Linked DNA regions of Actinopolymorpha singaporensis. The protein of the gene in region 2 interacts with the protein of the main gene of each other region in a pairwise test. Links are inferred from orthologs where the notes say so. Each region holds a gene or a part of one and is shown on either strand. Other genes may lie near its edges.

What was found. The genes of interacting proteins can lie anywhere in the genome.
Region 1: the proteins of rimP (region 2) and rpsL interact in binary tests that used the Escherichia coli proteins (3 or more experiments, as listed by UniProt). The link is inferred for Actinopolymorpha singaporensis from one-to-one orthologs.

What each region holds. Positions count from the first base shown.
Region 1 is NZ_LT629732.1:2,958,657-2,961,608, reverse strand. It holds rpsL (30S ribosomal protein S12), read right to left. Parts: upstream 1,688-2,952; coding sequence 1,313-1,687; downstream 1-1,312. Other genes in the region: BLU27_RS13440 (DNA-directed RNA polymerase subunit beta'), read right to left, coding at 2,303-2,952; rpsG (30S ribosomal protein S7), read right to left, coding at 843-1,313; fusA (elongation factor G), read right to left, coding at 1-746. UniProt on the Escherichia coli protein: With S4 and S5 plays an important role in translational accuracy. Interacts with and stabilizes bases of the 16S rRNA that are involved in tRNA selection in the A site and with the mRNA backbone.
Region 2 is NZ_LT629732.1:5,699,385-5,707,440, forward strand. Bases 347-3,257 are described here. They hold rimP (ribosome maturation factor RimP), read right to left. Parts: upstream 2,144-3,257; coding sequence 1,550-2,143; downstream 347-1,549. Other genes in these bases: nusA (transcription termination factor NusA), read right to left, coding at 472-1,545; BLU27_RS25485 (ferritin-like domain-containing protein), read left to right, coding at 2,508-3,137; BLU27_RS25490 (ferritin-like domain-containing protein), read left to right, coding at 3,208-3,257. In the rest of the region: BLU27_RS25470 (YlxR family protein), read right to left, coding at 1-268; more of BLU27_RS25490, read left to right, coding at 3,258-3,711; BLU27_RS25495 (GxGYxYP domain-containing protein), read right to left, coding at 3,737-5,677; BLU27_RS25500 (HAD family hydrolase), read right to left, coding at 5,797-6,561; BLU27_RS25505 (gamma-glutamyltransferase family protein), read left to right, coding at 6,795-8,056.

The DNA of each region.
Region 1 (2,952 bases), 2.7 Mb from region 2 along the record:
ATCGCCGCCTTGAGCTGCTCCACCGAAGGCTCCTCGCCCTCGAGGTAGAGCTCCATGATCTCGTCGTCGGCCTCGGCGACGGTCTCGATCAGCCGGTCACGCCAGGCTGCCGCGGCCTCCTGGTGGGACGCCGGGATCTCCTCGACCGCGTAGTCCTCGCCCTTCTGCGTCTCGCCGCGCCAGGTGAGGGCACGCTGCTCCACGAGGTCGATGACCCCGATGAAGTCGGCCTCGGCACCAAGCGGGAGCTGCAGCACCGCGGGGGTGGCGTTGAGCCGGCTGACGATCATGTCGACGCAGCGGTGGAACTCGGCGCCCACACGGTCCAGCTTGTTGACGAAGCAGATCCGCGGGACCTTGTACCGGTCGGCCTGCCGCCACACCGTCTCCGACTGTGGCTCGACGCCGGCGACGCCGTCGAACACCGCGACCGCACCGTCGAGCACCCGGAGGTTGCGCTCCACCTCGACGGTGAAGTCGACGTGGCCCGGGGTGTCGATGATCGTGATCGTGTTGTCTTTCCAGTGGCAGGTGGTCGCGGCGGACGTGATCGTGATGCCGCGCTCCTGCTCCTGCTCCATCCAGTCCATGACGGCAGCGCCCTCGTGGACTTCACCGATCTTGTACGTGATACCGGTGTAGAACAGGATTCGTTCGGTGGTGGTGGTCTTGCCCGCGTCGATGTGGGCCATGATTCCGATGTTGCGGACCTTGGCCAGATCAACGGTGCGAAGGTTGGTCGCCATCAGGCAGTCGGTTCTCTCGGGTCTCGGTAGTTCAGTCGGCAGATGGGAGCAGGTGCGGCCGGTGTCGGCGTGTCCTGCCCATAGCAGGCGCCTGGTCTACCAGCGGTAGTGCGCGAACGCCTTGTTGGACTCCGCCATCTTGTGGGTGTCCTCGCGACGCTTGACGCTCGCGCCGAGCCCGTTGGAGGCGTCCAGGATCTCGTTCATCAGCCGCTCGGACATGGCCTTCTCGCGGCGGGACTGGGAGTAGCTCACCAGCCAGCGCAGCGCCAGCGTCGTCGAGCGGCCCGGGCGGACCTCGATCGGCACCTGGTAGGTCGCACCGCCGACGCGGCGGCTCTTGACCTCGAGCGCCGGCTTCACGTTGTCAAGCGCGCGCTTGAGGGTGATCACCGGGTCGGTGCCGGTCTTCTCGCGGCAACCCTCGAGCGCGGTGTAGACGATGCGCTGCGCGAGCTGCTTCTTGCCGCTCCGGAGGATCTTGTTGATCAGCTGACTCACCAGCGGCGACGCGTAGACCGGGTCGACGATCGGCTGACGCTTCGGAGCCGGACCCTTGCGCGGCATTAGCTCTTCTCCTTCTTGGCGCCGTAGAGGCTGCGGGCCTGCTTGCGACCCTTCACACCCTGGGTGTCGAGGGAGCCGCGGACGATCTTGTAACGCACACCGGGGAGGTCCGCCACCCGACCACCGCGCACGAGCACCATCGAGTGCTCCTGGAGGTTGTGGCCGACGCCGGGGATGTAGGCCGTGACCTCGATCTGGCTGGTCAGCCGCACACGGGCGACCTTGCGCAGAGCGGAGTTGGGCTTACGAGGGGTGGTGGTGTAGACGCGCATGCACACGCCGCGCCGCTGGGGCGAACCCTTGAGCGCCGGCGTCTTGTTCTTGGACACCTTGTCCTTGCGGCCCTTGCGGACCAACTGCTGGATCGTGGGCACCGCGTCGTTCCCTCTTCTGCTCGGTGGACTGTTCTCCGGTGTGACTGTCTTCGCGGCGGCGACGTCTCCTGGCTCACCGCGCGACCCCCGCGGTCGGGTGTGTCGCCGCGGAGCCCAGTCGCCGAGATCATCTCGAACGACGGGATCTGAAGACCTCACGCACGCCCGTCAAGGGCACACATGAATGCCCAGCTACAGCCAGGCACGACGTCGAACATTACCCGCATGACCCTCGAAGGTCAAAACGGATCGTTCCCGGCCCCGTCGCACACCCTACACACCCGGGGAATGCTACGCGCCGCCCGCCGCGCCGAGCCGACCGGCCCCTTCTCGTCAGCCGGACGGACGGACTGGGGCAGGACCTGCACTGACCGGCGGGCGGGCGGCTCAGCTTGTCGACCGGGCGGGCTACTCGGCAATCAGTGCGTCTGTCAGTCGTCGCGGGCGGCCGTCCGGCCCTTCAGGAGAGCCCGGACGCCGCCCGCGGCGTCGTACTGGCGATTCTGCTGCTGCGCATTGGGACCAAACCCCGCCGAAACGGGGCCGAGACCTCGACGAAACACGGACCCGAGCTGTCCGACCCGGCCCTCGGCCGGGCCGGACAGCTCGAACGGGTCAGCTGGTGTAGCCGCCGAAGTCGAAGTCCTCCAGGCGGACCGCTTCGCCGGAGCCCGCGCCGAACGAGTAGTCGGCGTCGTAGCCCTCGTAGCCCACCATGGAGTACATCGCTGCCTTCGCCTCCTCGGTCGGCTCCACCCGGATGTTGCGGTAACGGTCCATGCCGGTACCAGCCGGGATGAGCTTTCCGATGATGACGTTCTCCTTCAGACCCCGCAGCGAGTCGCTCTTGCCGTTGATCGCGGCCTCCGTGAGGACCTTGGTGGTCTCCTGGAAGGACGCGGCCGACAGCCACGAGTCGGTCGCAAGCGACGCCTTGGTGATACCCATGAGCACCGGACGACCGGAGGCCGGCGTGCCGCCTTCGGCGACGACGCGACGGTTCTCCTCCTCGAACCGGATCCGCTCGGCCAGCTCGCCGGGAAGGAGTTCGGAGTCGCCCGACTCGATCACGGTGACCCGTCGCAGCATCTGCCGGACGATCGTCTCGATGTGCTTGTCGTGGATTGCCACACCCTGCGAGCGGTAGACCTCCTGGACCTCGTCCACGAGGTGCTGCTGGACGGCGCGCATACCCAGGACGCGGAGCACGTCCTGCGGGTCGGGCGTACCGTGCGTGAGCTGCTGGCCCACCTCGACGTGGGTGC
Region 2 (8,056 bases):
GCGGACCGACGTCGATCGGGGTTCGCGCACGCAGGGCGCGCGCGAACGCTCGTCGGCGTTCGGCGAGTCCGAGGCATTCTCTCGTGGGATGCAGATGCGCCCCACGCCCCGGCGCGTGGCCGGTGACGTCCGCGACCAACCGTGTGGCGGTCTCGTCACGTGCGAGGACGACCCGGAGCAGGTCAGACTTTGCCGTACGTTGCCGACACCCCACACACGTGCGCACCACGTGCGGACGCGTGTTTGGTTCCAGACCTGTACGACCCACCTCGTGAGAGTGTACCCAGACCGCCGGACTCGGCGAGCGCTGGATCTCTTGATCCGGATCGGAGAAGGGTCCGATTCCGGCCGGATCTCCCGGATTCGCCTGGTCAGCAGGGGTCGGACCAGTCTGGTGCCGGACGGGCCGACGCCGACCTCGGTGCCGCCTCCTGGTCGGTGGTGTGCCGGCCCCTTCCGGAACGAGCCTACCTACTGCTGGTCGCCGGCCTGCTGGTCGCCGACCGCGCCCGCGCCGGCCGGGTTCGGCGGCTCGGCAGAGCCCTCGCCCGCGGCAGTGGTGCCCGGTGCCGGCTCGGCCTCGGCCGTGTCGGACCGGATGTCGATCCGCCAGCCGGTCAGCCTGGCGGCGAGCCGGGCGTTCTGGCCCTCGCGTCCGATGGCGAGGCTGAGCTGGTAGTCGGGCACGACCACCCGAGCCGACCTGGCCGCGGCGTCGACGACCTCGACGCTGCGCACCCGCGCCGGCGACAAGGCCTGCTTGACGTACTCCGCCGGGTCCTCCGACCAGTCGACGATGTCGATCTTCTCACCGTGCAGCTCGTTCATGACGTTGCGTACGCGCGAACCCACCGGGCCGATGCAGGCACCCTTGGCGTTGACCGACGGGTTGCGGGAGTGCACCGCGACCTTGGTGCGGTGACCGGCCTCGCGGGCGATCCCCCTGATCTCGACGGTTTCGTCGGCGATCTCGGGAACCTCCAGCGCGAACAGCTTCCGGACGAGGTTCGGGTGCGTGCGGGACAGGGTGATCTGCGGGCCGCGGAAGCCCTTGCGGACGGCCACCACGAAGCACTTGATCCGGTCGCCGTGGTTGTAGCGCTCACCCGGCACCTGTTCCTGGGGCGGCAGCACGCCCTCCACCCGGCCGAGGTTGACGTAGACCAGCCGGGGGTCCTTGCCCTGCTGGATCACCCCGGAGAGGATGTCGCCCTCCTTGCCGACGAACTCGCCGAACATGTGGTCTTCCTCGGCGTCGCGCAGCCGCTGCAGGATGACCTGTTTCGCCGTGGTGGTGGCGATCCGGCCGAAGCCCGTCGGGGTGTCGTCCCACTCCCGCGCCGGCTTGCCCTCGTCGTCGAGCTCGGTGGCGTAGACCGTCACGTGCCCGCTCTTGCGGTCGAGTTCGACCCGGGCGTGCTGCTGGGCTCCCTCGGTCCGCTGGTAGGCGATGAGCAGTGCCTGTTCGATCGCCTCGCAGACGGCCTCCAGAGGGACGTCCTTCTCGCGCTCCAGGGCGCGCAGGACCGCCATGTCGATGTCCATGGACCTATCCCTCCTTGTCCGTGCCGTCGTACCTGTCGTACGTGTCGTCGCTGTCGTGGTTGTCGTGGTTGTCGTCGTCGTCCGGAAGGTCGGTGTCGTCGAGCTCCTCGCCGGACTCGGCGTCGTCGGCCGGCGCCATCTTCGCGAACTCGACCTGCACCCGCGCCTTGGCCACCCGGGCGTATTCGACCTGGTGGGGGGTTCCGTCGACGTCCAGCTCGGCACTCCGCTCGTCGGCCGCGGTGACCCGCCCGAGCAGCTGGCTGCCGTCGGCGTGCACCACCTTGACCAGGCGGCCGACGTTGCGCCGCCAGTGACGGGGTTCGGTCAGCGGGCGGTCGACGCCCCGCGAGGTCACCTCGAGGGTGTAGGAACCCGCACCCATCACGTCGCCGGCGTCGAGCAGCTTCGCCACGGTGCGCGAGATGTCGGCCAGCTGGTCCAGAGTGACGCCGCCGTCGGCGTCCACCACGATCCGCAGGACGGTACGGCGGCCGGCAGGGGTGAGGTCGACGGACTCCAGGTCGAGTCCGGACTGGGCGAGCACCGGCGCGAGGAGGTCGGCCACCTGGTCACGAGCAGCAGCGCCGCTTGCCACGGGTGCCTCCCTCTCTAGTTGTGCGGTCGGTGCGGGCGCGGTGCCACCCGGTGTCGGGTGCCGCGGTGAGCGGCGCCGTCGCGACCACCTGGTTGCCGGCCCGGCCGCCCCGCCGACTGGTGCGGACCTGGTGCGAACTGGTGCGAACCGAGGGCCGACCGGAGTGTCCTGCGGTCACCTCGACCCGGCCTCGGCGTGGTCAGCGTACCCGGCACCGGAATTGCCCTTCAAACGGCGCCGCGCGCCGCGCCGGAGCGCCGTTCGATCTCCGCGGCGGAGGGCTCCGGCGGGCCGGAATTCCCCAGGTCGGAGAAGGGGGACGTAACGCGCCGAGGCCCGAATTCGCTCGGGTAACGTCACGCTCGTGAACGCGCCCACCAACGCTTCGTCCCCTGCGCCTCCGCCGTCTCCGGCGTTCGCCGAGGTGTCGCCGACCCGGCGTGGAGTCCTGCGGACGACCCTGGGAGCCGGCGTCCTCGGCCTGACCGGAGGCCTTCTCGCGGCCTGCACGACCGGCCACGACACCGGGCCCGGGTCGTCCAGGGGCGCCGGACACGGCTTGGATGCGGCGCCCACGCCCGACCCGGATCTTCCGGTGCTCACCTCGGCGCTGACCGAGGAGCGGGCGTTGCTGGCCGCCTATGCCGCGACCGTGGCCAAGCACCCCGACCTGCGAAAGCAGCTGTCGGGATATGTCCGGCGGCACGAGGAACACCTCGCCGCAATCACCGCGCTGACCCGGCGTGCCGGCGGGTCCACGGCCAGTCCGTCCCCGACCCCGGGCCGCACCGCGAGTCCCGGGCCGACCTCCCCGGTCGTCCCCGACGCGGGCGGAGACTCGGTCACCGCCCTGCTCGCTCTGGAGAAGGCCGCCACCGCCGCGCGCCGGACCAACGTCCGGGTGGTGCGCGATCCCGAGCACGCCCGGATCCTGGCCTCGATCGGTGCCTGCGAGTCGGCCCACGTGCTGACGCTGGGCGCGGGGAGCTCTTAGATGTTTCGACGACGCTCGACGAGTTCGGCGGGTGCGAGGAGTTCGACGCCGCCTCCGGGGAGGCTGACCGATGAGTGACCGTGAGGTCGCCGGCCTGCAGGAAGCGCTGGCCGGTGTGCACGCCGCGATCTGGGGGTACGGCGTGCTGACGCCCCAGCTGGGTTCGGACGACCGGAGCCGGGGCGAGAGCACGATCGAGCTGTACCGCGAGCTGCGGGAACGCCTGCGGACGCTGGTGCGTGCACGGCACGCCACACCGGTCGCCGGCGACGCGGGCTACCGGCTGCCGTTCCAGGTGACCGGTGGCAGGAGCGCCCGGCGGCTCGCGGCGTACCTCGAGGACGGATGCGCCGGCGTGTTCGCCGACCTGGTGGCTGCCGCGACCACGTCGAGCGTGCGCACCATTGGCGCCGACCTGCTCGCCGACTGCGCCCGCCGGCGCCTGGAGTGGGGCGCCGACCAGGTGGCGTTCCCCGGTGTCGCCCATCCGCCCGGTGCGGCGCCTACGCCCACGCGTCCGGCGTCGCCGTCGGCGTCCCGCCGCGTCTCCGGCGCCGGTAGTCGACAGCGGTAGCGAACCCGGCACGGTCGCCGCGTGCTCAGCCGAGGTGTTGCCGAACCAGCGCGTAGAAGGTGTGCGCGTCCACGAGCTCCACCGCCGCCTCCCGCGCCTGCGCGAGCACCATGTCCACCACCTCGCGGTGCCACGAGGGGCTTTCCAGGATGGTGCGCACACAAAGGAACCGAGGCGCCGCGGGCGGCCCGGCCAGGTCGCCGTCGAGCGCGTCCCGTAGAGCCCGGGCCGCGGTCGCCGGGTCGGCGCGCGGCAGGTCGGGGCCCATCCGGACGAAGGGGGTGGTGCCGACGAGTCCCATGGGTTCGATCTTCTGCGCGGCGAACCCGTCGGGTGAGAAGTCGGCGTACGCCGCCCTGGTCTCGGCGTCCATGCCCGGCGCGTAGCCGTCGATCACGAAGCCGGTCACGGTGAGGTCCCATCGGGCGTAGCGCGGCCGGCAGTGCCGCCTCCACGCGGCGACGCCCGACGGCAGGCCGGAGAACTCGCGCGGCTCGGCCAGCATGCCCGGGTTGACGTAACCAGCGCCGCTGTCACCGGCCACGAACGTGTCGGCCGAGGTCGCCGTCCGCCGCGCGAGGTCCAGCGCCACCGGCATCCGCTCGGCGAGGTTGGGATTGAACGCCCAGTTGAGCGGGACCTTGCCGCGGGCGGCGTCGTCCCAGACATAGGGCATCACCTGGTACAGCCAGGCGGCCGAGTCGTAGTCGCCCACGTAGAACATCACGTAGCGGCGCGGGGCCACCGCACCCGACGCGTCGACGAAGCCGCGGGCCCGCAGGTCCGCGGTGGTCGGGCGCGGGCGTTGCGGGTAGGCCGACCGCAGCGGGGCGTGCCGGAACACCGAGGCGTTGGCCATCGCGTCGAGGTTCTCCGCGTCGGCGTCGAGGTAGGCGTTGTAGGCGGAGGCGACCTGCACGAAGCGCCACTCGGTGGCCACCGGTTCGTGGTGCCCGCCGGCCGGGTCGACCGTCGTGTACTTGTAGCCCCACGGGACGAACCCGTGCACCGGGACCATCGCTCCGCCCGCCCGCTCGTAGGCCACCCGCAGGATCTCCTCCAGCGTGGCCTGGTCGGTGCCGACGGGCTGGTTCGGATCGTCGACAGGAGCCTCGTCGTCCCAGGGCAGCAGGTCGAAGAAGAACCCGCGCCGGCTGACGAGGTAGTCGTGGTTGGTGAGCAGGGCCTGCTGCAGCTTGCCCTGAGGCCGGCATAGCCAGTAGCCGTCGAGGTAGTAGCCGAGATCAGGAGTGGACCGCCCGGTGCGGAGATAGTGCTCGACCGCCCAGACGTACGCGTCGCACTTGGCGCTGCCGGTCGACTCGCGCCGGGTGCCGGGAATCGGCCCCCGGCCGGTGAACAGCGAGCTCCCGTCGTCGCGTACGAGTCGTACGACGGCCGGCAACCGCAGTGGTCCGTCGGCCGCGTCGCGGATGCCGACGTAACGGGTGTACAGCGAGTCCGGTGAGGGGTCGTACCGAACGGCCACCAGGTCGCGGGCGCCCGCCACCGTCGACGCGACGTCGGAGGTGGCCGGCACGTTCGGGTCCCACACCACCGCGCCTCGGAGCGAGCGGCGGAAGGTCGTGACCAGATCCTCGAGGGTGCCGAGGTGGCGAAGCGGCCGGTCGGCGAGCAGGCCTCCGTCCCGGCGTAGTACGGCGAGCCAGTAGTCGTCGATGTCCTTGGTGCCGAACTCGCTGTGGTCGACAAAATGAACGTAGAGCCGGGGATGGTCGCGGTTGACGATGCCCTGCAGGGTGGACACGAAGTGGAGTTCGTCGTACGCCCGGGCAGCCTGCTCCGGATCGGCCAGGTCGAGGGTGTACAGGTGCGTCAGGTCGTAGTGGAACACCGGCTCGGCGGCCGCACCCGGGGGCGCGGGGCGCGCAGTGGCCAGCAGCGAGGCGCCGGCAGCGAGGCCGCCCAGGCCTCCGACGAAACCGCGGCGGTCGATCTCGGGCATGGCGGGTCCTCCCCGTACGACTGTCATCGGCGTCGGCCGATCTCCTCCTGAGCCGTGGCCCAGGACATCGGCCCGAGGTGTGTGCTGAGCGCAATGGCATCGCTACCGGACGGCGGGGTTCAACCGCCGCGACCGGTAACGGCTGGCCGGGTCGGCTCAGCAGCGGTAGCCGACCCGGATCGCCAGCCGTCCACGAGCGGGAGGATGTCGGCCAGTCGCTGGACCACCGCGTCCGGCTCGCCGTCGGTGTGCCCACGCTGCAGGGCGGGAATCTCGCTGTGCGGCACGTGGACGGCCCGCATCCCCGCCGAGCGCGCACCGTGGATGTCGTCGAAGAGCCGGTCGCCGACGAAGACGCAGTGCTCCGGGCGGTCGACGCCGACGGCCGCCATGGCGGCGCGGAACGCCTCCGGGTGTGGCTTGGTGTGTGCGATCTCGCTGGTGTAGACGGCTCCGTCGATGAGGTCGAGCAGCCCGTCGCGGGCGAAGACGAGTTCGTGGTCGTCGCGTGGCCAGACGGTGTTGGACAGCACGCCGACCCGGATTCCCCGCTCACGCAGCGCCCGGAACAGCGGTGCGGCGTCCGGGTCGGACAGGGTGTGCGGCTCCCACCAGGCGCGATAGGCCTCGACCCCGCGCTGGTGCGCCGGACCGGACGGCTCCAGCCCGGCCGCCCGGACGATCGTGTCGAACGCGGTCGCGCGGTGCTCCTCCCTGGACCGCCGCCAGGCCTCGTCCTCGGCCGCCCGCAGCGCTGCCGACACCTCGTCGCCGTGCGCCGGGTCGTAGGCCCGGGCGTAGTGCCGCCACTGGTCGTGCAGGTCGACCGTGTGCCAGGGCGTGAGAGTGCCGCCCCAGTCGAAGATCACCGCGCTCACTGTCATGCCGGGATGGTGCCAGCGGGCACCGACAACCGGGCTGCCGTTCGCACCTGCCGCCCGCACCCGCTGTCCGCACTCCCCGTCGGCCGGCGATCGGCGGTGCCGGGACCGGCATCGCGGCCGCCGGACGGCGTACACGCGTTAGGGTCGGGCGCACCGCCGGTCGCGCCCGCACGTCTGCGTCGCCGTGCCCGAGACCGCCGGCCGGCTTCCTCCTTCGACGACGAGGACGGTTCATGACGTTCACCACCCGCCCGACCCTCCGGGGCACCTTCGGCATGGTCGCGTCCACGCACTGGCTGGCGTCGCAGAGCGCCATGAGCGTGCTCGAACGCGGCGGCAACGCCTTCGACGCGGCCGCCTGCGCCGGCTTCGTCCTGCACGTGGTCGAGCCGCACCTGAACGGCCCGGGCGGTGAGGTCCCCGCCGTGGTGGCCACCGCCGGCGACCCCGCGCCCAGGGTCCTGAACGGGCAGGGACCGGCACCGGCGGGCGCCACCATCGAGCACTTCCGCGACCTGGGCCTGGACCTGGTCCCCGGCTCCGGGCCGCTGGCGGCCACCGTCCCCGGAGCGGTGGACGCCTGGCTGCTGCTGCTCCGCGACCACGGCACCTGGCGGCTGCGCGACGTGCTCGAGCCGGCGATCGGGTACGCCCGCGCGGGTCATCCGCTGGTGTCCGGCGCGGTGACGACGATCGCCACGGTCGAGCGGTTGTTCGCCGAACACTGGCCCACCTCGGCGGCGCTGTGGCTGCGCGACGGAAAGCCACCGGCGCCGAACGCGATGTTCGCCAACCCGGCGTACGCCGGCACCCTGGAGCGGCTGGCCGCCGAGGGCGAGGCCGCCGGCACCGGCCGGGAGGCCCAGATCGACGCCGCCCGCCGGGCCTGGCGGGAGGGGTTCGTGGCCGAGGAGGTGGCGGCGTTCTCCCGGCAGGCGCACCGCGACGCAAGCGGCGCCGACCACGCCGGCGTGCTCACCGGTGACGACCTCGCCTCCTGGTCGGCGTCCTGGGAGGAACCCGCGACTTTGGAGTGGAACGGCCTGACCGTGGCCAAGACCCGGGCGTGGGGTCAGGGGCCGGTCCTGCTGCAGTCGCTGGCCCTGCTGGACGCGCTGGACGCCACGGCCGACATCGACAGCACAGACGGCAGCGGTGAACTCGGCGTCCACCTGACGGCGGAGGTGCTCAAGCTCGCCCTGGCCGACCGGGAGGCGTGGTACGGCGACCTGCCCGACTCCCCGCTGCCGGCGCTGCTGTCCAGGGAGTACGCCACCGAACGCGCCGCGCTCGTGGGCGACCGGGCTTCGGGCGACCTGCGCCCCGGCTCGCCTGAGGGACGTACGCCGAGGCTGCCGGCAGCGCACGCCGACCCGGAACGGACCGCCCCGGCCGGCGGACGCGGGACCGGCGACACCGGCGAACCCACCGTCGACCTCACCGGCCGTACCCGCGGCGACACCTGCCACGTGGACGTCGTCGATCGCTGGGGCAA